3 regions of the Cupriavidus sp. H19C3 genome follow, and region 2 is predicted to be linked to each of the others. Evidence: predicted binding sites of a transcription regulator. Region 2 holds the regulator's gene; each other region holds the start of a gene.
The links. Region 2 encodes LexA, which represses DNA repair genes until DNA is damaged. Its sites were predicted from a motif close to ACTGTATNNNNATACAGT; they were not measured.

Region 1 (7,587 bases), 1.9 Mb from region 2:
CTGCGCACCAACCTTGCTACACTGGCCCCCTTTTTCCCGCGGCCTGGCCCTGCGCCAGACCCTACGCCAGAGCCCACGCCAGCCATGTCCGCCGTCACCCCCACCGCCACCGCCACCGTCGCCGAGATCGACGGCCATCACCTGACCCCCGCCGCCGTCGCCGCCGTGGCGCTCGGCCAACGCAGCGCGCAGGTGCCTGGCGCCGTGCTCGACAAGGTCGGCGAAGCCCGCGCCCGCTTCGAGCAGGTGGTGGCGGCCAATGTGCCGATCTACGGGGTCTCCACCGGCTTTGGCGAACTCGTGCACAACTGGGTCGATATCGAGCACGGCCGCGCGCTGCAGGAAAACCTGCTGCGCAGCCACTGTGCCGGCGTGGGCCCGCTGTTCTCGCGCGACGAAGTGCGCGCGATGATGGTGGCGCGCGCCAATGCGCTCTCGCGCGGATATTCGGCGGTGCGGCCGCTCGTGATCGAGCAGTTGCTGCGTTATCTGGAGGCCGGCATCACGCCCGCCGTGCCGCAGATCGGTTCGCTTGGCGCCAGCGGCGATCTGGCACCGCTGTCGCATGTGGCCATCACGCTGATCGGCGAGGGCAAGGTCCTGACCGCCGACGGCGGCACGGCGCCCACCGCCGACGTCTTGCGCGAGCATGGCATCGCGCCGATCACGCTGTCGTACAAGGAAGGGCTCGCGCTGATCAACGGCACCTCGGCCATGACCGGCGTGTCGTGCCTGTTGCTGGAGCGCCTGCGCGCGCAGGTCACGCAGGCCGAGATCATCGCCGCGCTGGCGGTGGAAGGACTGTCGGCCTCGGCGGACGCGTTCATGACGCATGGCCACGATATCGCCAAGCCGCACCCGGGCCAGATCCGCTCCGCCGCCAACCTGCGCGCGCTGCTCGCCGACTCCGGGCGCCTGGCCGGGCACGGCGAACTGTCGGCCGAGATGAAAACGCGCGCCGGCGAGGAGAAGAACACCGGTACCGGCGTGTTTATCCAGAAGGCCTATACGTTGCGCTGCATTCCGCAGGTGCTGGGGGCCGTGCGCGATACGCTCGACCACTGCACCACGGTGGTCGCGCGCGAACTCAACTCGTCCAATGACAATCCGCTGTTCTTCGACGATGGCGCGCTGTTCCACGGCGGCAACTTCCATGGCCAGCAGGTGGCCTTTGCCATGGACTTCCTGGCCATCGCCGCCACGCAGCTCGGCGTGCTGTCGGAACGCCGTCTGAACCGCCTGCTGAGCCCACACCTGAACAACCAGTTGCCCGCGTTCCTGGCGGCCGCCAACGAAGGCCTGTCGTGCGGGTTTGCCGGCGCGCAGTATCCGGCCACGGCGCTGATCGCCGAGAACCGCACCATCTGCAGCCCCGCCAGCATCCAGAGCGTGCCGTCCAACGGCGACAACCAGGATGTGGTCAGCATGGGACTGATCGCGGCGCGCAATGCGCGGCGCATTCTCGACAACAACCAGTACATCCTCGCGCTCGAACTGATGGCAGGGTGCCAGGCGGCCGAACTGGCCGGTGCCGTGGAGCAGCTGTCACCGGCGGGCCGCGCCGTGTTCGCGTTCGTGCGCAAGCACGTGGCGTTCCTGGCGATGGATCGCTATATGACCGACGATATCGAGACGCTTGCGGCGCTGCTGCGCGAGGGGGCGCTGGTCGAGGCCGTGCGCGCCGCCGGGATCGAGCTGGCCTGAACGCGAGCGCGGCGCGCGGCTACTTCCACATGCCGCGCATGCGGCTGGCGAGGTCGATCTGCGGCAGCGGCGCCTTGGCCGGTGCATCGCCGGGCATCGGCGGCGGCGGCCATGCGCGACTGTAGAAGTTGGGCATCACCCGATTCGGCAGAAAGCGCGTGCGCGACGCGTAGACGTGCCGGTCGCCAAAGCCGGCCTGCTGGTGCACATAGAAGCGTTGCGGCACCACGATATCGAGATGATCCTTCGCGCGCGTCATCGCCACGTACAACAGGCGGCGCTCTTCCTCGATTTCCTCGGTAGTCCCGGTCGCCAGATCGGACGGCATGCAGCCGTCCACCGCATTGAGCACGTACACGGCCTTCCATTCCTGCCCCTTGGCCGAATGGATGGTCGACAGGATCAGGTAATCCTCGTCGCGCAACGGCACGCCCGACTCGTCGCTCGACGCGCTGGGCGGATCGAGCGTGAGTTCGGTCAGGAAGCGTTCGCGCGAGGCATAGGTCGCGGCGATGCGCTCGAGCTGCTGCAGATCGGCCTGGCGCGCGGCCGCGTCGTCGTGGATGCGGTCCAGGTGCGGCAGATACCAGGCCACGGCCGCCTCGAACTCGGACGGCCAGGGCGAGGCCGGCGCCATCAACGCCTGGGCCAGCCCGAGCAGATCTGCCCATGCCGGCACGGCGGCCGGCGGCGGCTCGAACGCATGCAACGCGTCGAGTGGCGCCATCGCGCCTTCCAGTCCATCGAGTACGCGCGCGGCGGTCTTCGGGCCGATGCCCGGCAGCAACTGCAACGTGCGGAAGCCGGCCATGCGGTCGCGCGGATTCTCCAGCCAGCGCAATACCGCCATCACGTCCTTGACGTGCGTCGATTCCAGAAACTTCAGGCCGCCGAACTTCACGAACGGAATATTGCGGCGGGCCAGCTCGATCTCCACCTGGGCGCTGTGGTCGGCGGCGCGGAACAGCACGGCCTGCGCCATCAGCGCCAGCCCCGCTTCGCGGCGCGCGAGCACCTGCTCCACCACAAAGCGCGCCTGGTCGGCTTCATCGTTGACCACCACCACGCCCGGCTTCTCGGCCGACTCGCGCTCGGACCACAGGTCCTTGGTGAAGCGCTCGGCCGCGAGGCCGATCACGGCATTGGCCGCGGCGAGGATCGGCTGCGTCGAGCGATAGTTCTGCGAGAGCGTGACGTGGTGCGCGCGCGGGCTGAAGTGCGCGGGGAAATCGAGGATATTGCGCACGGTGGCGCCGCGGAATGCATAGATCGACTGCGCGTCGTCACCCACCACGGTCAGGCCGCGGCCGTCGGGCTTGAGGGCCAGCAGGATCGATGCCTGCAGCGCGTTGGTGTCCTGGTATTCGTCCACCAGCACGTGGTCGAAGCGCGCGCCCATGTCCTGTGCCAGCGCGGGCTCCTGGAGCGATTGCGCCCAGTAGAGCAGCAGGTCGTCGTAGTCGAGTACCTGCTGTTTCTGCTTGGCTTCCACATAACCGGCAAACAGGCCCTTGAGCGCGTCCGCCCACATCGCATAGCGCGGAAACTGGGTCTTCAGCACCACCTCCAGCGGCAACTGCGTGTTGACCACGCGCGAATAGATCGCCAGGCAGGTTTCCTTGCGCGGAAAGCGCGAGGTCTGCTCCGAGAGCCCCAGGTCGTGCCGAACCACGTGCATCAGGTCGGCGGCGTCGCCGCGGTCGCTGATGGTGAACGACGGCGACAGGCCGAGCGTCTCGGCATACTCGCGCAGCAGTCGCGCGCCAATTGCGTGGAAGGTGCCGGACCATTGCAGCGCGGCGCGGCCGGCACCGCTGTGCGTGCCCAGGGCCTGGTCGACGATGCGTTCGACGCGCCGGCCCATTTCCGCGGCCGCGCGGCGCGAGAAGGTCAGCAGCAGGATGCGGCGTGGATCGGCGCCGCCCAGCACCAGGTGTGCGACCCGATGGGCGAGCGTATTGGTCTTGCCAGACCCCGCGCCGGCGATGATCAGCAGCGGCGCATCGCCGGCGTGCTCGACGGCGGCCCGCTGTTCCGGGTTGAGCCGGGCGAGATAGGCAGGCGCGTCGTCGACGCCACGGCTGGCACCGGTGCCGGGTGCGACATCCGCGGCGCCATCGGTGGTGACATCGGTGGTGACACCGGTGGTGACATCGGTGGTGACATCGGCGGTGACAGGGTTGGCGACCGCCGGATCGGCGGCAGTGCCGGGAGCGAGATCGAGGGACACGGGCAGGGCGGCGAAAATTCTGGCGCCCACTGTATAGGCATACAGCGTCCGCGCGCAAGCAAGGTGCGGCCGCACAACAAAAAAGGTGCCGCATGGGCACCTTTTCCGAGGTTTTTTCCGCTCCTGGCGGTGGTCAGGGTCCGGTGGGATCAGGCCGCCAGCGCACCGTCGAGCAGCTTGTGGAGCGCATCCCACTCCGGCTCGCCCACATAACGCTTGAGGATCTTGCCGTCCTTGCCAATCACGAACGTGGTCGGGGTCAGCTGGACGTTGCCGAACGCCTTGGCCGCGGTGCCGTCGGAATCCATGGCCACCTTGAACGGCAGTTCGCGCGTCCTGGCGTAGTTCATCACGTACATCGGCGGGTCGTAGTCCATGGCCACCGCCACAAACTCCAGGCCCTTGTCCTTGTACTGCTGGTACGTGCGGACCATTTCCGGCATTTCCTTCACGCACGTCGTGCAGCTGGTGGCCCAGAAATTGAGGATATAGACCTTGCCCTTGAGGTCGGTCGTGCTGACCTTGTCGCCGGACAGCAGCGTGAACGTGGCCGGCGGGGCCGCGTTGGCCGGCGACATGGCGCGGTAGCCGAACCAGCCGAGCACGGCGAGGATGACCACGGCGGCGAGGATGACCGGCAGACGCCGGCCGCTGGCGCCGGTCGAGGGGGGAGCGGAAGTCGACATGGTGATGCAGTTCCGAGAGGGGGAAGGGCCGATGGAGGCGGCCCGTAACGCGCTTATTCTACTGCCGCCGGCTGTGGCGTGGGGCGCGCCGCCCGTGCGCTGCCCGCATGCGGCAATTTGCCGCAATGACACGGGCATACGCTGCAAATGGGGTGGGAACTGTCATGGGAGCGCGGTGGGAGCGCGGTGGGAACGGCACGCCGGTCCGCGCGACGAGCTGCCAGATGCGGAGTGCCACGGGCTCCGGCAGACGCATGCCGCTGCTTCAGCGCGCCGCGGCGATTTTCTCGCGCGCCGCGTCCAGCGCCTGTTCCAGGTAGGCGCCGTAGAAGTCGGGCTGCATGCCAAGCAGCGGCTTGACCACGCTGCGGCCGCTGCGGTCGAGGAACAGCACGGTGGGTGCCATGGTGACGTTATGCGCGCGGGCCCAGGCGCGCGCGGTGGTCATGCTGCCGTCGACATCGCGCAAGGGGGTGTCGGCGGTCATATCCACCTCATGCACGGTCATCTCGCCGGCCGCTGCCTGCGGCGCGAGATAGTTGCGGCGCACGGTCTCGCAGTAGCTGCAGCCCGGCAGGCTGACCAGGACCACGAGCGGCCCACCCGTCCTGGCGGCGGCAGCGGTCTGGGCCGGCAGGTCGGTCATGGGCGGCAGATGGCCGGCCGGCGAGGCGGCAAGCACGGCGCCCGCGGCTGGCCAGGCGGCAGTGCCGGCGGCCAGCGCGCGGAACCAGTGCGTGGGCTGGAGCGTGGGCCGGAGCATGAACCGGAGCATGAACCGGAGCTTCGGGGGGCGGCAGACAGGCATGGGCGTCGGGCGGAATGGAAAGCGGCGATTTCATCTGCGCAAGCAGCGGCGCAGGCGTTCCCGGATAATAGCGACTTGCGCCATCCGGCGCTGCTCGCTTCCGCACCAAACATCGACGGCATGCCAACCACGCACCGCCTCCGTCCCGTGGCCCCGACCGCCAGGACCGGCCGCACCGCCAGGACCGCCCACGTCACGAGGATCGCCCTCACCGCGGCGAGGCTGGCGCTTGCCGCGCTCCTCCCGGCGTTCCTTGCCGCCTGTTCGCCGCGCTATGACTGGCGTACCACGCTGTCCAGCGAAGGGGCCTACGCGGCGCTCTATCCCGGCAAGCCGACCAGCGCCGCGCGCGAGGTGGCAATCGCCGGGCGCAAGCTGCCGATGACCATGGAAGCCGCGCGCATCGACGACACGCTGTTCGCGGTAGGCGTGGTCACGCTGCCAGAGGACGACGCGGCACTGCGCAAGGAGGCGCTGGCGTCGATGCAGTCCGGACTGATGGCCAATCTCGGCACCCACCCGGACGCGCCCGTACGCACGCGCACGGTGACGATCATGTCGGCTGGCCAGCCGGCGGTCGCGCTCGACGCGGTCGAGGTCCAGGTGGCCGGCATCTCGCCGCAGGACCAGTCGCCGCGCCGCCTGACCGCGCGGCTGGTGGCGTCGGGCAGGCATGTGTACCAGGCCGTGGTGCTGGAAGCCGGCGATGCCGCGCGCGACCTGCGCCAGGCCGAGCAGGTCGAGCAGTTCCTGACCGGCTTTCACCCGTATTGAGTCAATCGAATCTTCATAGAGGAGCTGCAAGTGCGTTGGGAAGTCTGGATTGCCTATTTCGCGGCCTGCTGGGTCATCGCGGTCTCGCCCGGGTCGGGTGCGGTGCTGTCGATGAGCCATGGCCTGTCCTACGGCGTGCGCCGCGCCACCACCACCATCCTGGGCCTGCAGGTCGGCCTGATCACGGTGCTGCTGATCGCCGGCGGCGGCCTCGGCGCGCTGCTGCTGGCGTCCGAGACCGCCTTCCTCGTGGTCAAGACCGTGGGCGCGCTCTACCTGATCTACCTCGGCATCCAGCAATGGCGCGCGAAGGTCGAGACCACGGGCGGTGCGAGCGGGGCGGCCGCCAGCGCCGACGGCAGCGGCGGCGGCAGCGGTGACGTCGTGGGCGGCATCGCGCGCGCGCCGCAAATGAGCGGCCGGCGCCGGTTTGCCACCGGGGTGCTGACCAACGCGACCAATCCCAAGGGCATCGTGTTCATGGTGGCGGTCCTGCCGCAATTCATCGATACCTCGCACGCCGTGGCACCGCAGCTCGCGATTCTGGCGCTGACCATGTCGGCAGTGGATATCGTCGTCATGCACGGCTACGCGCTGCTGGCCTCGCGCATGCAGGGCCTGTTCCGCAACGCGCGGGCCCTGCGGTGGCAGAACCGCTTCTTCGGCGGCGTCCTGATGGCGGTCGGCACCGCGCTGTTTTTCGTGCGCCGCCACCACGCCTGACCGTTGCACGGGTGGCGAAGGCTGCCCCGGTTTGCTTCAATGAGGAAAGACAAGGTTGCCAGGAGCGCCCGATGCGCAACGTCTTTCCTCTCCAGATTTCCCTCCACGCCCACCGCGAGCCCACGCCCGAGCCGCCGCCGCCCGGCGTGCCGCCCGACCTGCCGCCGATCGAGGAACCGCCGCCGCCGCCGGTGGAGCCGCCCGTGGCCGGTAACACGGAAAACAGGCGCTAGCCTGTATCAGCAACGGTCATATCACCGCTCCGGTCCCCGCAACGCGCGCCGATACTGGATCGCTTCGGCCACGTGTGCCAGGCCCAGGGTCTCGGCGCCGTCGAGGTCGGCGATGGTGCGCGCCACCTTCAGCACGCGGAAGTAGGCGCGCGCCGACCACGCCAGCTTGTGCATGGCGCCGCGCACCAGTGTCTGCGCCGCGTGGTCGAGCGGACAGTGGTTGTCGATCTCGCGCCCGGCCAGCTCGCTGTTGGGTTTGCCCTGTCGCGCCAGCTGGCGCTCGCGTGCCTGCAGCGCGCGCAGGCGCACCGGTTCGCTGGCCTCGCCTGGCGGGCCGTCGAGCATTTCGTCCTGGGATTGCGCGGGCACCTCGATCTGCAGGTCGATGCGGTCGAGCAGCGGGCCCGAGATGCGCGACTGATAGCGGCG
Region 2 (7,587 bases):
GTTTCCTCGGTGCGGCGCAGCACACCCCGCCGCGGGCCGGGATCAGGCAGCTTCGAGCCATTCCGGCCGCAGATGCGAGCGCGCTTCCTCGAACAGGGCAGCCACGTCCGCCACCGAGCGCGCGGCGTGCATGCGGCGCGCATCGGACAGCACACGACGCCAGCCGCGACCGCCGTGCACCCCGCGATGGAGGCCCAGCATATGCCGGGTGGCGGCGCCCATATAGCCGCCGGTCGCGACCAGCTGGCCGATATAGTCCTGCATCGCCAGTTCGACATCATGGCGGCCGGGGACCGGGGTGTCGGCCCCATAAAAGCGCTGGTCCATTTCCGCCAGGAAGTAGGGCTGATGATATGCCTCGCGGCCGATCATCACGCCATCCACATATTCAAGATGCGTGGCAATCGCCTCGTACGATGCGATACCACCATTAATCAGTATTTCGAGGTGCGGAAATTCGCGCTTCAGCTGATAGGCAACTTCATAACGCAGCGGCGGAATTTCCCGATTTTCTTTCGGGCTCAATCCCTTCAAAATGGCATTGCGCGCATGCACAATAAATGTTTCACATCCGGCCGCCGCAATGGTCCCGACAAAATCCCGCACAAAATCGTAATGTTCAATCGTGTCGATCCCAATCCGGTGCTTTACCGTGACCGGTACTGAAACCGCATCGCGCATCGCCTTGACGCAATCGGCAACCAGTTGCGGCTCGGCCATCAGGCAAGCGCCAAAGGCACCGCGCTGCACCCGCTCGGAGGGGCAACCGCAGTTCAGGTTGATCTCGGCATAGCCCCAGCGCTCGCCCAGCCTCGCGGCCTGGGCAAGGTCAGCGGGTTCGCTTCCGCCCAGTTGCAGCGCCACAGGCTGTTCCGCCGCGTCGAAATCGAGATGCCGCGCCACGTCGCCATGCAGCAGCGCGCCGGTGGTCACCATCTCGGTATAGAGCCAGGTGTGCTGGCTTAGCGAGCGGTGAAACATGCGGCAATGGCGATCGGTCCAGTCCATCATGGGAGCGACCGAGATGCGGCGGGGATTGACTTTCATCGACAAGGATTGGCAGGGCGCGGGTGGCGCGGGCATTCCGGACGGGCGCGTGGTGCGGGTGATCGGGTTGATCGGCCGCGCGCCGGGCACGAAAAACACAGCAGTATAGGCGAGCCCGTGCGATCGTGCTTGGCGTGCTGGATGGGTTGGAGGCGTGACGCCGACGCCTGGGTCGTCTTCGGGTCGCATGGTTCTGCGCGGACGTGTGGCACCGCACCAAGCGTTACGTAGTGCCTGCTGAAATCAGCTAGCATTCCCAAGCTTTCCCCAAGCTTTCATTTTTGTCATGCAGGCGTCCTGGCCTGTCACACAAAAGCGAGAAACCATCGTGAACGCACCCATGGGGTATGACGAGTTTGCCGCGCTCACGACCTACGAGAAGGTGATTCCGCCCGGCGTGCTAGCCGAGATCAATGCTGCCATTGACTCGTCATTCACGCCGCAGCCCGTGCGCGTGCAGCCCCGGGAGGTGGCGGATATCCTGCGGCAGGTCGACGCCTTCGCGCAGCTCGAATCGAGTGCCTGTGCAACGACGCGTGCCTTTGCGCGCCTGATGGCCAGGGGGCCGCTGGAAGACCGGCCCCATCATGTCTTGCGATGCGTCAGCGTGGCCAATCATCCCGATGGTCATTGCCGGCACTTCGACTCGCATCTGCTGACGTTGCTGATTCCGCTCCAACTGGCTGCGCCGGACGCGTTCTTCAACGGCGACCTGGTGGTGTATCCGCGCGTACGGCGTCGCATTTCCACGATCGGCAACGTGCTGTGCAAGCTGCGACATGGCATCCAGCGCAATCTGCCGTTTGCCTTGCGCAAGCGGCTAACGCTACGCGATCTGCGCCGCGGCCGGTGTACGCGCGTGGGCGTGCAGCCCGGCAACGTCTACGTTTTCAACGGGTTTGCGCTCAAGCACGCCAATCTGCATGTGGAGGCGGGGCAGCGGCGCTCGTTGCTGATCCACTATTACGATCCCGGCTTCTCGCTTGGCTTGAGCAAGGTGCTGCGCCTGATGCGGAAAATGCGCGATCGCCTGCATCGCAATATGACGGGAATGTATTGATCACGACGGCAGTGGCGCGCATTGCCTTGCCAAGGATGCCAGCGATGCGCGCCGTGCTGGCATCGGCAAATAGGCGAAAAAAAACCGGTACTCGGCGGGGAAGCGTCAAGTTCCGGTTCTGCGCATCGGCGCGGATAACGAGTGCAGCAAATTTGCCGCACCGACAGAATTAAATCATATTTAGGTGCGAGTTAAGTGGGGTCTCAAACTACGCGTTGTGAGCCTGCAACTGCATTTTTTACAACGCACGGGTCGCACAAACGGCCTGCTTGCACTTTGATGCTGCGTAGCCTTTTGCGTCTGCTTCACGCGGCCAGCTTGGCGGGCAATTCGTCGAGTTCCAGCATGCGGCAGATTGCGGCCATGCTGCCGACCATCGTACGGCGCTGCGCACCCTGGTAGACGCGGACGCCCTTGGTTTGCCGGAACGGCACCGGCTTGACGGGACGGCGGGCGGCGATGGAATTGATTTGCGGCATGGCTACACCTCGTGATTTGAGACAGCAAGGGGCCGCGCCCGTCGTTCAGCAGGAACGGAGCGGCTGGGGCAATGCAAGGCGGATCAATGTACGGCACATCCCTCGTTGCCAGCCTGGCAACCGCGCCGCCTTGGAAGTCAGATGCCGGAAGTCAGAAGCCGGACGAGCGAATCAGTCCAACTGCTATGCCTTCCAGGGAAAACTCTTCGCGGCCGGGCTGCACCACGATGTTCGGATAATCGGGATTCTCGGCGATCAGTTCGATGTTGCCGCCACGACGCTGCAGTCGCTTGACAGTGACATCCTCGCCAAGGCGCGCCACCACGATTTTGCCGTTCGGCGCCTCGCTGGCGCGCTTGACGGCGAGCAGGTCGCCATCGAGGATGCCGGCGTCGCGCATGCTCAGGCCGCGCACCCGTAACAGGTAGTCGGGCCGATCGTCGAAGACCGTGGCATCGACGTGGTATTGCCGGTCGATATGTTCCGCGGCAAGGATCGGGCTACCGGCAGCGACGCGGCCGACCAGCGGTAACGTGAGTTGCATCACCCCTGCCATCGGCAGCGAGAACTGGTCCGGTAGCTCGGAATCGCTGCGCGTGACCTTGAGGCGGATGCCGCGCGAAGCGCCGGGCGTCAGCTCGATCACCCCCTTGCGCGCCAGCGCCCGCAGATGCTCCTCCGCCGAGTTGGGTGAGGAGAAGCCGAACTCCGCAGCGATTTCCGCGCGGGTTGGCGGAAAGCCGGTACTCCGGATGGTGTTCCGGATGAGGTCGAAAATCTGCTGCTGCCGCGGTGTGAGGGTCGCCATGGGTCGCCTGTCAGTCCGTGATTCTGCGATTGTTCTAGGTCGTTCTACTTCGTCTTCTGGACCGTGCTACCACTCGCGCTATCTGGCGCAACGCACGACCAGCACTGTATGTTTAAACAGTATGCTGTGATTTTATACAGTATCGTGTGAAGTGCAAGCACAATCTTAGGCGGGGCCGCCCCGACGTTGCCATTGCGCGGCGTGTGTGGCGGATATGCCCGGGTGTATCGGATGCGCACGCGCACTCGCCGGGGCGCCGCGCCATTGGGGCCAGCCGCAATGCCGGAGCACGGGGCAGGGCCGCTACAATCGGCGGCCATATCTACCGCTTGCGCATGCTTTGCCGCATGCCGCCTCCATGTCCGCTCCGTTCTCGCAGTTGCCTCGTATCGTCGTGCTCGCCACTGGCGGCACCATCGCGGGCTCGTCCGGCAACCCGGGCAGCAGCGCCCAGTACCAGGCTGCCACCGTGCCGGTGAGCGCGTTGCTGCAAGGCGTGCCCACGCTCGCGGCGGTGGCGCGGATCGAGGCCGAGCAGGTAGCGCAGATCGACAGCAAGGACCTGACGTTCGCGCTGTGGAGCGTGCTCTCGGCACGTATCGCGCACTGGTCCGCCCAGCCCGATGTGGACGGCATCGTCATTACCCACGGCACCGATACGCTCGAAGAGACGGCGATGTTCCTGCACCTGACGCAGCCCTGCGCGGTGCCGGTGGTGCTGACGGCGGCCATGCGGCCGTCGACCTCGCTGTCTGCCGACGGCCCGCTCAACCTGCTCGACGCCGTGCGTGTGGCGGGCAACGCGGCCGCGCGCGGCAAGGGCGTACTGGTGGTGCTGAACCAGCAGATCCATGCGGCGCGCGATGTCGTCAAGGCACATACCTCGGCCGTGGATGCGTTCGTCTCGCCGCTCACCGGGCCGCTCGGCTTTGTGCAGGACGATCATGTGCGCGTGCTGCGGCAGCCCCTGTCCGGCGGTCGACGGCTGCCGGTGCCGCACGACTGGCCGCCGGTCGAGATCGTGGCCAGCTACGCCCAGCCGGGCCGGGGCATGGTGGACGCGCTGGTGGCCGCCGGCGTGCGCGGCATCGTGGTGGCGGCCGCCGGCAACGGCTCGGTGCACGAGGTGCTGGGCGCGGCGCTGGCCGATGCCGCCCGTGCCGGCGTGGCCGTGGTACGCAGTTCGCGTACCGGCGCGGGCCACGTGGCGATTCCGGAGACGCCGCGCGCGCTGCCGGGGGCGTTTCCGTCCGCGCTCGACCTCAATCCGTACAAGGCGCGCGTGCTGCTGATGCTGGCCCTCGCCGCCGATCCCGCGCTGGGTACCGTGCCCGCGCGCCTGCAGGACGTGCTGCGCCAGTACTGAGGCGTGGCGAGGCATGGCGGGCGGAAGCCCGCCGAGCGGCGGACGGGAGCGCGCCGGTATGGGGGCGTATGGGGACTGTATGGGCCGCGGCTTGCGGGATCGCAGGGCGCGGGCTATACTCGCGGGCTATCCAACCTTGCCGCACCGGACGTGACGCCCGGGTGGCTTCATCCAAAAGGAGCGTCAATGCGTCATTACGAAATCGTCTTTATCGTCCACCCGGACCAGAGCGAACAAGTGCCGGCGATGATCGAGCGCTACAAGCAGCTCGTGACCTCGCAGAATGGCCAGGTGCATCGCGTGGAAGACTGGGGCCGCCGTCAGATGGCCTACATGATCCAGAAGCTGGCCAAGGCCCACTACGTTTGCCTGAACATCGAATGCGGCAAGGACACCCTGGCCGAACTCGAGCACGCCTTCAAGTTCAACGACGCCGTGCTGCGTCACCTGATCGTTCAGACCAAGAAGGCTGAAACCGCTCCTTCGCCGATGATGAAGGAAGTGCAGCGCGAAGAAGCCCGCAAGGCCGCGCAAACGACCACGGAAGGCCAGGCCGCCTGAGCGCGGACTGCGGTGCCAGCGCATAGCGCGTCTCGCGTCAGCACCCTGGGTGCGATGGGCGGGGGCGGCACGGCAAAGCAGATCACGGGATCGATGCGGTGAACCAGCTCCGGCTAGCCGCCACCCTCGTCGAACGCGATGCCCTGCGCTATACGCCGGCCGGTGTGCCCGTCGTCAACTGCATCCTGCAGCATGCCGGCGAGGTACTGGAGGCGGCGACGCCCCGGCAGGTGGAGTTCGCGATCGCGGCATTGGGGATCGGCCCGGTGGGCCAGAAGCTGGAGCGGCTGCCGCTGGGTACGCTGCTCGACTGCGAAGGATTCCTTGCCCGCAAGCACCGCAACAGCAAGACGCTGGTCTTTCACATCACTGGATGTAGAGCATTCGAAAAGGATTGAATCATGGCATTCGTCAAACGTGACAACAAGAACAAGAAGCGCTTCCAGCAACAGAACCCGCTGTTCAAGCGCAAGCGCTTCTGCCGCTTCACCGTGGCAGGTGTGGAACAGATCGACTACAAGGATCTGGACACGCTGAAGGACTTCATCGGCGACAACGGCAAGATCACGCCGGCTCGCCTGACCGGTACCAAGGCACACTATCAGCGTCAGCTCGATACGGCCATCAAGCGTGCGCGTTTCCTCGCGCTGCTGCCGTACACCGACCTGCACAAGAACTGATCGTCCCCAGGACCGCAAGGAGAAATACACGATGCAAGTCATTCTGCTGGAAAAAGTCATCAACCTGGGCAACCTCGGTGACATCGTTCGCGTGAAGGACGGTTACGCTCGTAACTTCCTGATCCCGTCGAAGAAGGCCCGCCGTGCAACGCAGACGGCCATCGCCGAGTTCGAAACCAAGCGCGCCGAGCTGGAAAAGGCTGCCGCCGAGAAGCTGGCCGCCGCGCAAGCCGAAGGCGAGAAGCTGAACGGCCTGACCGTTCAGCTGACCCAGAAGTCGGGTGTTGACGGTCGTCTGTTCGGTTCGGTCACCAACGCCGACATCGCCGAAGCACTGGGCACCCAGGGCTTCAAGGTCGAGAAGTCGCAAGTGCGCATGCCGAACGGCCCGCTGAAGGTCGTGGGCGACCACCCGGTCAACGTCGCGCTCCACACCGACGTGGTGGTGGACGTGACCGTGTCGGTGCTGGGCGAGCACGTTTAAGACGTCTTTCCCTCCGCAGCACGTTGCAAAAAGGCAGGAGCCTCGCTCCTGCCTTTTTGTTTTTGGACCGCCGGGGCCATCGGCCCCATCGCCGCCGCTATAATCCCACCCCATGAACGCGCCCGCCGCCGACCCCCAACTCGACAGTCTCAAGGTTCCGCCGCATTCGATCGAGGCCGAGCAATCGGTGCTCGGTGGCCTGTTGCTGGACAACGCCGCCTGGGACCGCATTGCCGATTTCCTGTCGGAAGCGGATTTCTATCGCTTCGACCACCGTTTGATCTTCCAGAGCATTGCGCGCCTGATCGCCGCCACCAAGCCGGCGGACGTGATTACGGTCTACGAGATGCTGCAGGTGGCCGGCAAGTCCGAGGAAGTCGGTGGCCTGGCCTATCTGAACTCGCTGGCGCAGAATACGCCGAGCGCGGCCAATATCCGCCGCTATGCGGAGATCGTGCGGGAGCGTTCGGTGCTGCGCAAGCTGGTGACCGTGGCCGACGATATCGCCTCGGCGGCATTTGCCCCCAAGGGCCGCGAGGTGCGCGAGCTGCTCGACGAAGCGGAATCCAAGGTGTTTGCCATCGCCGAAGAGGGCGCGCGCGGACAGCAGGGCTTTCAGGAAATCCAGCCGCTGCTGACCCAGGTGGTCGAGCGCATCGACGAGCTGTATCACCGCGACTCGACCTCGGACGTGACCGGCGTTCCCACCGGCTTTATCGACCTCGATCGCATGACCAGCGGCATGCAGCCCGGCGACCTAGTCATCGTGGCCGGCCGCCCGTCGATGGGTAAGACGGCGTTCTCCCTGAATATCGGCGAACACGTGGCGGTGGAGCAGGGCCTGCCGGTGGCGGTGTTCTCGATGGAAATGGCCGGCACGCAGCTGGCCATGCGTATGCTCGGCTCGGTCGGACGGCTCGACCAGCACCGGCTCCGTACCGGCCGCCTGCTCGACGAAGACTGGCCGCGCCTGACCCATGCCATCCAGCGCATGAACGACGCGCAGCTGTTTATCGATGAGACGCCGGCGCTGAATCCGATGGAATTACGCGCCCGCTCGCGTCGTCTGGCGCGCCAGTGCGGGCAGCTCGGCCTGATCATC
Region 3 (7,587 bases), 670 kb from region 2:
GGCCGCGCTGGCCGGCCTGCCGCAGGCGACCTTTGCCTCCAAGGTGGTGGTGGCCGATGGCAAGGCCTCGGTTACGCGTGAAGTCGATGGCGGCCTGGAAACGCTGTCGGTCAAGCTGCCGGCCGTGGTAACCACCGACCTGCGCCTGAACGAGCCGCGCTACGTGACGCTGCCCAACATCATGAAGGCCAAGAAGAAGCCGCTCGAGACCGTCAAGCCGGAAGACCTCGGCGTCGACGTCAAGCCGCGCCTGTCCACCGTGAAGGTGGTGGAGCCGGCCAAGCGCAGCGCGGGCGTGATGGTGCCGGACGTGGCCACGCTGGTGCAAAAGCTGAAGAACGAAGCCAAGGTTATCTGAGCGCGGGGAGAGAAAACATGACTGCACTCGTCATTGCTGAACACGACAACCAATCGATCAAGGCCGCCACGCTCAATACCGTGACGGCAGCTGCCCAGTGCGGCGGCGATGTCCACGTGCTGGTGGCCGGCGCCAACGCCAGGGCGGCCGCCGATGCCGCCGCGAAGATTGCCGGCGTGAGCAAGGTTCTGCTGGCCGACGCGCCGTATTTTGGCGACGGCCTCGCCGAGAACGTGGCCGACCAGGTACTGGCCATCGCCAGCGACTACTCGCACATCCTCGCGCCCGCCACCGCGTACGGCAAGAACATCCTGCCGCGCGTGGCCGCAAGGCTCGATGTCGCCCAACTGTCGGACATCACCAAGGTCGACGCGCCCGATACCTTCGAGCGTCCGATCTATGCCGGCAACGCGATCGCGACGGTGAAGTCCGCCGACAAGATCAAGGTCATCACCGTACGGGGCACGGCATTCGACGCCGCTGCCGCCGAGGGTGGTTCGGCCGGCGTGGACGCGCTGCAGGCCGTGGCCGACGCGGGCATCTCGCAATTCGTTTCGCGCGAAGTGACCAAGAGCGACCGTCCGGAACTGACCGCTGCCAAGATCATCGTGTCGGGTGGCCGCGGCGTGGGTTCGGGAGAGAACTACACCAAGGTGCTGACGCCGCTGGCGGACAAGCTCAACGCGGCGCTGGGCGCATCGCGCGCGGCCGTGGACGCGGGCTTCGTACCCAACGACTACCAGGTGGGCCAGACCGGCAAGATCGTGGCGCCGCAGCTGTATATCGCCGTGGGTATCTCGGGCGCGATCCAGCATCTGGCCGGTATGAAGGACTCCAAGGTGATCGTCGCGATCAACAAGGACGCCGAGGCGCCGATCTTCTCGGTGGCCGACTACGGCCTCGTGGGCGACCTCAACACCGTGGTGCCCGAGCTGGTGTCGGCATTGGGTTAAGTACCCGCCGACCATCGGTCGTGCGCCCCGCGCGGTCGGTACGCCCCGATCGCGCGCCAATAACAGCGTGCCAATAAAAATAGCCGTTCCGGGCGTGTCCCGCGAACGGCTTTTTTCTATCACAGGAGACATCGATGACCTACCGCGCACCGCTCAAGGACATGCTGTTCGTGATGAACGAACTCGCGGGGCTGGATGCCATCAGCCAGTTGCCGGGCTTCGAGGATGCCACGCCCGATACCGTGCAGGCCGTGCTGGAGGAAGCCGCGCGCTTCAACGAGGAAGTGGTGGCGCCGCTGAACCGCCTCGGCGATACCGACCCTAGCAGCTGGCGCGAGGGCGAGGTTCGCACCACGCCGGGCTTTCGCGACGCCTTTCGCCAGTTTGGCGAGGGCGGCTGGCAGGGCGTGCTGCATCCAGCCGACTTTGGCGGGCAGGGTTTGCCCAAGCTGGTGGCCACGCCGTGCAACGAGATGCTGAACAGCGCGAACCTGTCGTTCGCGCTGTGCCCGTTGCTGACCGATGGCGCCATCGAGGCGCTGCTGACCGCCGGTACCGAGGCGCAGAAGGCCGCCTACCTGCCCAGGCTGATCTCGGGCGAGTGGACCGGCACCATGAACCTGACCGAGCCCCAGGCCGGTTCCGATCTCGCGGCCGTGCGCACGCGCGCGGAGCCGCAGGGCGACGGTACCTTCAGGCTGTTCGGCACCAAGATCTTCATCACGTACGGCGAGCACGACATGGCGCAGAACATCGTGCACCTCGTGCTGGCGCGCACCCCCAATGCGCCGGAAGGCGTCAAGGGCATCTCGCTGTTCATCGTGCCGAAGTTCCTCGTCAATGCCGATGGCAGCCTCGGCGCGCGCAACGATGTGCATTGCGTGTCGATCGAGCACAAGCTGGGCATCAAGGCGAGCCCGACCGCCGTGCTGCAGTTCGGCGATCATGGCGGCGCCATCGGTACGCTGGTGGGTGAGGAGAATCGCGGCCTCGAGTACATGTTCATCATGATGAATGCGGCGCGCTTCTCGGTGGGCATGCAGGGCATCGCGGTGTCCGAGCGCGCGTACCAGCAGGCCGTGGCCTATGCGCGCGAACGTGTGCAGAGCCGTCCGGTGGACGGTTCTGCGCGGCAGGCGGTGACCATCATTCATCATCCGGACGTCAAGCGCATGCTGATGACGATGCGTGCGCTGACCGAAGGCGCGCGCGCGATGGCCTACGTGGCGGCGGCCGCGAGCGATGCCGCGCATCAGCATCCCGATGCCGGGGTGCGGGCGCAGAACCAGGCGTTCTACGAATTCATGGTGCCCGTGATCAAGGGCTGGAGCACCGAGATGTCGATCGATGTGACCAGCCTTGGCGTGCAGGTGCACGGCGGCATGGGCTTTATCGAGGAGACCGGTGCCGCGCAGCACTACCGCGACGCGCGCATCCTGCCGATCTACGAGGGCACCACCGCGATCCAGGCCAACGACCTGGTCGGACGCAAGACCTTGCGCGATGGCGGTGCGGTGGCGCGTGCGATCTGCGCGCGCATTGCGGAGACCGAAGCGCAACTGGGCGCGCATGCCGCCGTGCAGGCGCAACTGGCGCGCGGACGCCAGGCGCTGGAAGCGGTGGTGACGTTTGTGGTGGCGCAAGCCAAGGCCGATCCCAACGCGGTGTTTGCCGGCAGCGTGCCGTACCTGCGGCTATGCGGCATCGTGTTCTCGGGCTGGCAGATGGCGCGCGCGCTGCTTGCGGCGGAGCGCAAACGGGGCGACGATCCGTCGTTCCACGACGCCAAGATCGCGACGGCACAGTTCTACGCGCAACACATCCTGCCGCAGGCTGTGGCCTTGCGCGATGCCATCGTGGAAGGCGGCGCGCCGGTCAATGCGATGACGGAGGCGCAGTTCTGACACGTCGCCACGCGGTGCGGGCGTGATGGAAGACGGGGACAGGAGAAGCGTGAGAGCTGGTGCCCGCGGCGGGACGGCCGCTGCAGGCACCACCGTGTCCGGCTCAGGCCGGCAGCGGGCGCGGTACGCCCTGGCTGCGCGGCTGCTTGCGATAGCGATCGACCGACAGGTCGTCGGCGCGAATCGCCGGGCGCGTGCCCGACACCAGGTCGGCCAGCAACTGCCCCGAGCCGCATGCCATGGTCCAGCCCAGCGTGCCATGGCCCGTGTTGAGCCACAGTCCGCGCAGGCCCGCCGCGCCGACCACCGGGGTGCCATCCGGCGTCATCGGCCGCAGGCCGGTCCAGAAGCTCGCGCGGCTGACATCGCCGGCGCCCGGGAACAGGTCGGTCACCACATGCTCCAGCGTACGACGCTTGCCCGGATCGAGCGTGCGGTCGTAGCCAACGATCTGCGCCATCCCGCCCACGCGGATGCGGTCGTCGAAGCGCGTGATGGCCACCTTGTAGGTTTCGTCGAGCACGGTCGAAACCGGGCTGCGCGCGGCGTCCGTCATCGGCACGGTAATCGAGAAACCCTTGAGCGGATACACCGGCAGGTTCGACAGGCCCGGCAGCACATGGCGCACGAACGGCGTGGACCAGCTGCCCAGCGCCACCACCACGGCATCGGCATGCATCGGCTGGCCCTGTACGACAGCGCCGGTAATGGCGTCGCCTTCGGTGAGCAGACCATCGATGGAGCGGTTGTACAGAAAATTGACGCCGATCGACGCTGCCATGGCGGCCAGCCGCTGGGTAAACAACTGGCAGTCGCCGGTTTCGTCGTTCGGCAGGCGCAGACCGCCGGTCAGCTTGTGGCTGACCGCGGCCAGTGCCGGTTCGCTGGCGGCGAGTTCGTCGCGCGAAAGCAGTTGGTAGGGCACGCCGGCTTCCGCGAGCACGGCGATGTCCTTGGCCGCGCCATCGAACTGTTCGGCGGTGCGGAACAGCTGCAGGGTGCCCTGTTGGCGGCCTTCGTAAGAGATACCGGTTTCGGCGCGCAGCGCACGGATGCAGTCGCGGCTGTATTCGGCCAGCCGCACCATGCGCTCCTTGTTCACGGCGTAGCGCGCCTCGGTGCAGTTCAGCAGCATCTGCCACATCCACTGCAGCTGGAACAGCGTGCCGTCCGGCTTGATCGAGAGCGGGGCATGCTCCTGGAACATCCACTTGATGGCCTTGAGCGGCACGCCTGGCGCGGCCCACGGCGAAGCGTAGCCCGGCGAGATCTGGCCGGCGTTGGCAAAGCTGGTACCAAGCGCGGGCGCCGCCTCGCGGTCGACCACGGTCACCTCATGACCCGCACGGGCCAGATACCACGCACTGGTGACGCCGATCACGCCACTGCCCAGAACCAGAACTCGCATCGTCTTTCTCCCATCCTGCTACCCAACCAGACTGTCAGGAAATAACAGGAAACGTACCTATAATATTGAGTTCAAAGCAGTCATAGTTACTGAATTTCTTATAGAAAAAGGAAAAAATCATGAGAACGAGTCGCGAGCCGATCCGTAGTCTCGATCGGCTCGATCGCCGTATCCTGACGCTGCTTCAGGCGGATGGCCGGATCTCGATGAAGGACCTGGCGGAAGCGGTCGGGCTGACCATTACGCCGTGCATCGAGCGGGTCAAGCGACTCGAACGCGACGGCGTGATCATGGGCTACTACGCGCGGCTCAACCCGGCCCTGCTGGGCAGCGCGCTGCTGGTGTTCGTGGAGATCTCGCTCGGCAACAAGTCGGGCAACATGTTCGAGCAGTTCCGGCGCGAGGTGCTGCGCATTCCCGAAGTGCTGGAATGCCATCTGGTGTCCGGCGATTTCGACTACCTGATCAAGGCCCGCATCCGCGAGATCGGCGAGTACCGGCGGCTGCTCGGCGACATCCTGCTGCAGTTGCCCGGCGCGGCGCAGTCGAAGAGCTACGTGGTGATGGAAGAGATCAAGGAGACCCTGGCGATCGCGGTCGAAGAGCGCGACAAGTCACTATAAGAAGGGAAGCGTCACAGCCGCCTTGGATACTGTATAAACATACAGTATGATGCCGGCATGGACGGGCATGACGAACACGGATCTCGGGATGCGACGCCGGACGGAATGCCGGCGGCGCAGGCCAGGCCGATCCGGCTGATCAAGGGGCGTGGCGCAGTCAGCAACCTGCAGGGCCGCTTCGAGCGCGACCAGCGGGTGGAGTTCGACGATGGCTGGGGCGCCGCCGGCGCGACCGCGGATGGGAGTACCCCTGAGGCGGCCGGCATGGCCGGCGCAGACGAGCTGGCGGCGCGTGCGGAAGTTGACGTGGCGGACGGCGGGTTGGAGGACACGACGCCGCCGCGCCTCGTGACACACGTGTCGGTCGAACGCGCGCGCTCGATTCTCACGCATAATGCGTCGCCCGATATCCCGTTCGATACATCGCTCAATCCCTACCGCGGCTGCGAGCACGGCTGCATCTACTGTTTCGCGCGTCCGACCCATGCCTACCTGGACCTGTCCCCGGGCCTCGACTTCGAGTCCAGACTATTCGCCAAAGCCAATGCGGCGGAGCGGCTTCGCGAAACGCTGGCCCGACCGTCTTACCGATGCGAAACCATCGCGCTCGGCGTCAACACCGATGCGTACCAGCCGATCGAGCGCGAACATCGCATTACGCGCGGCGTGCTGGAGGTGCTGCACGAGTGCGACCATCCGGTTGCGCTGATCACCAAGTCGTCCCTGATCGAGCGCGATATCGATCTGCTCGCGCCGATGGCAAGCCGGAGGCTGGCGGTGGCGGCCGTCACCATTACCACGCTCGATGCCGGCATGGCGCGCACGCTGGAGCCGCGCGCGGCCACGCCGAGCCGGCGCCTGCGCACGATCCGCACGCTCGCCGAGGCCGGCATTCCGGTGGGGGTGAGCGTGGCGCCCGTCATTCCGTTTATCACCGAGCCGGATCTGGAGCGCATTCTGGAGGCCGCGCGCGAGGCCGGCGCAGTCTATGCCAACTACATCGTGCTGCGCCTGCCGTGGGAAGTGCGGCCGCTGTTCGAGGAATGGCTGCAGGCCCATTTTCCCGATCGCGCGGAACGCGTGATGAATCGCATCCGCGACATGCGCGGCGGCAAGGAATATGACGCGGACTTTGCGTCGCGCATGCGCGGCACGGGGATCTGGGCAGACCTGATGCGTCAGCGCTTCTACCGTGCCGCCGACCGGCTGGGATTTCGCTACGACCGTTATGGCCTGGATACGTCGCTGTTCAAGCCGCCGGCGGCGCCACGGCGCGCCCGGCCCACGGATGCGGCGCAGGGCTCGCTGTTCTGACGGCGCGCTTCAGGTGGGGGCGGTGCAGTGGCGTGGCGCGCAGCGGTGGGGCTTACTGGGAAAGCGCCTTGGCGGCTTCCACCTGCGACTCGAAGAAGGTCTGGAAGCTGATGGCAAGACCGGCCATCAGCAGACCGGTGCCGATCATCAGCGACAGGATGATCAGGATCACCACGGGCCAGCCGGAGCGGGTCGGCCTGCCGTCCGGGTTATAGCGCGCGTCCCACTTGTCATCGGGGCGCAGGCCGAACACGATCGCGGTCAGGAAGGCGCTGATTACCGAGGCGCCGCCGGCCACCGCAAAGGTCCAGTTCAGGATCGGATTGCCGGCCTCGGCCAGCAGCGAGGTGAAGCCGATGACGCCGGCCAGGGTCGCCACCAGATGCGTCCAGCCGAATTTGTCGGCAAATCCTTTGAGGTAGAAGCGGTGCGCGCCGAGGCTGCCGAGCAGGAAGGCGAGGGCCACGGTGACGAGCTTGGACTTGGCGCGCACCGACGGGATCGGTGCTTTGGCGCTGGAGGCAGGGCTGGCGACGGACATCACGGACCACGGAAGCGCCGCGGCATGCGGCATCGGCGCACATTGTACGCCGCGTGTTCCGCCATACGGGTAGCGAGGGTGGAAAACGAGGGGGGCGAGGGCGGAACGAGGGCGGAACGAGGGCAATCCGCGATGGCCGGGGTAACCCGGCGGCAACCCTGTGCCAACGATTGCCGCTCAAAGGCAGGCGCTCGAGGATTGCCGCCCAGGGACCGAGGTTTAAGGAAGGAGGCTTAAGGAAGGAGACTTGAGGACGGAGGCTTGAGTACGGAGACTTAAGCGCCAAGGCTCAGCATCTGATGCGTTTGCCGCTTGTGATGGCAAGGCTACCGCCCGCCGTCGCGGCCGCGTGCCTGCCAGCCCGGACCCACGCCTGTCGGTCGCAACTCGGTGGTGTTCTGGGCTTCGGTCTGGGTTTGGCGCTCGGGCTGGCGGCTGGTGCGATCGTCGGGGCGGCCCGCGTCGGCAGGCCGGCCGCTCAGGCGA

Region 1: DFLDMN_RS11160 (ATP-dependent helicase) is a predicted target of LexA. The motif match lies at 3,963-3,980, and genes of this name have one in related genera.
Region 3: DFLDMN_RS18850 (PA0069 family radical SAM protein) is a predicted target of LexA. The motif match lies at 5,275-5,292, and genes of this name have one in related genera.

The regions. Positions count from the first base shown of each region.
Region 1 covers NZ_CP184985.1:2,398,050-2,405,636, reverse strand. Annotated here, with positions in the region: gene cmdF (tyrosine 2,3-aminomutase) at 85-1,704, shown strand; gene DFLDMN_RS11160 (ATP-dependent helicase) at 1,724-3,934, opposite strand; gene DFLDMN_RS11155 (TlpA disulfide reductase family protein) at 4,084-4,620, opposite strand; gene DFLDMN_RS11150 (thioredoxin fold domain-containing protein) at 4,886-5,395, opposite strand; gene DFLDMN_RS11145 (hypothetical protein) at 5,549-6,202, shown strand; gene DFLDMN_RS11140 (LysE family transporter) at 6,233-6,925, shown strand; gene DFLDMN_RS11135 (hypothetical protein) at 6,997-7,158, shown strand; gene DFLDMN_RS11130 (YifB family Mg chelatase-like AAA ATPase) at 7,180-7,587, opposite strand, start outside.
Region 2 covers NZ_CP184985.1:513,086-520,672, forward strand. Annotated here, with positions in the region: gene dusA (tRNA dihydrouridine(20/20a) synthase DusA) at 43-1,047, opposite strand; gene DFLDMN_RS02365 (hypothetical protein) at 1,376-2,107, shown strand; gene DFLDMN_RS02370 (hypothetical protein) at 2,413-2,586, opposite strand; gene lexA (transcriptional repressor LexA) at 2,738-3,394, opposite strand; gene DFLDMN_RS02380 (asparaginase) at 3,753-4,760, shown strand; gene rpsF (30S ribosomal protein S6) at 4,947-5,321, shown strand; gene priB (primosomal replication protein N) at 5,420-5,719, shown strand; gene rpsR (30S ribosomal protein S18) at 5,723-6,001, shown strand; gene rplI (50S ribosomal protein L9) at 6,033-6,485, shown strand; gene DFLDMN_RS02405 (replicative DNA helicase) at 6,598-7,587, shown strand, end outside.
Region 3 covers NZ_CP184985.1:4,081,317-4,088,903, forward strand. Annotated here, with positions in the region: gene DFLDMN_RS18825 (electron transfer flavoprotein subunit beta/FixA family protein) at 1-358, shown strand, start outside; gene DFLDMN_RS18830 (electron transfer flavoprotein subunit alpha/FixB family protein) at 376-1,311, shown strand; gene DFLDMN_RS18835 (acyl-CoA dehydrogenase) at 1,446-3,215, shown strand; gene DFLDMN_RS18840 (D-amino acid dehydrogenase) at 3,319-4,623, opposite strand; gene DFLDMN_RS18845 (Lrp/AsnC ligand binding domain-containing protein) at 4,743-5,246, shown strand; gene DFLDMN_RS18850 (PA0069 family radical SAM protein) at 5,352-6,560, shown strand; gene DFLDMN_RS18855 (NINE protein) at 6,613-7,101, opposite strand; gene DFLDMN_RS18860 (hypothetical protein) at 7,428-7,587, opposite strand, start outside.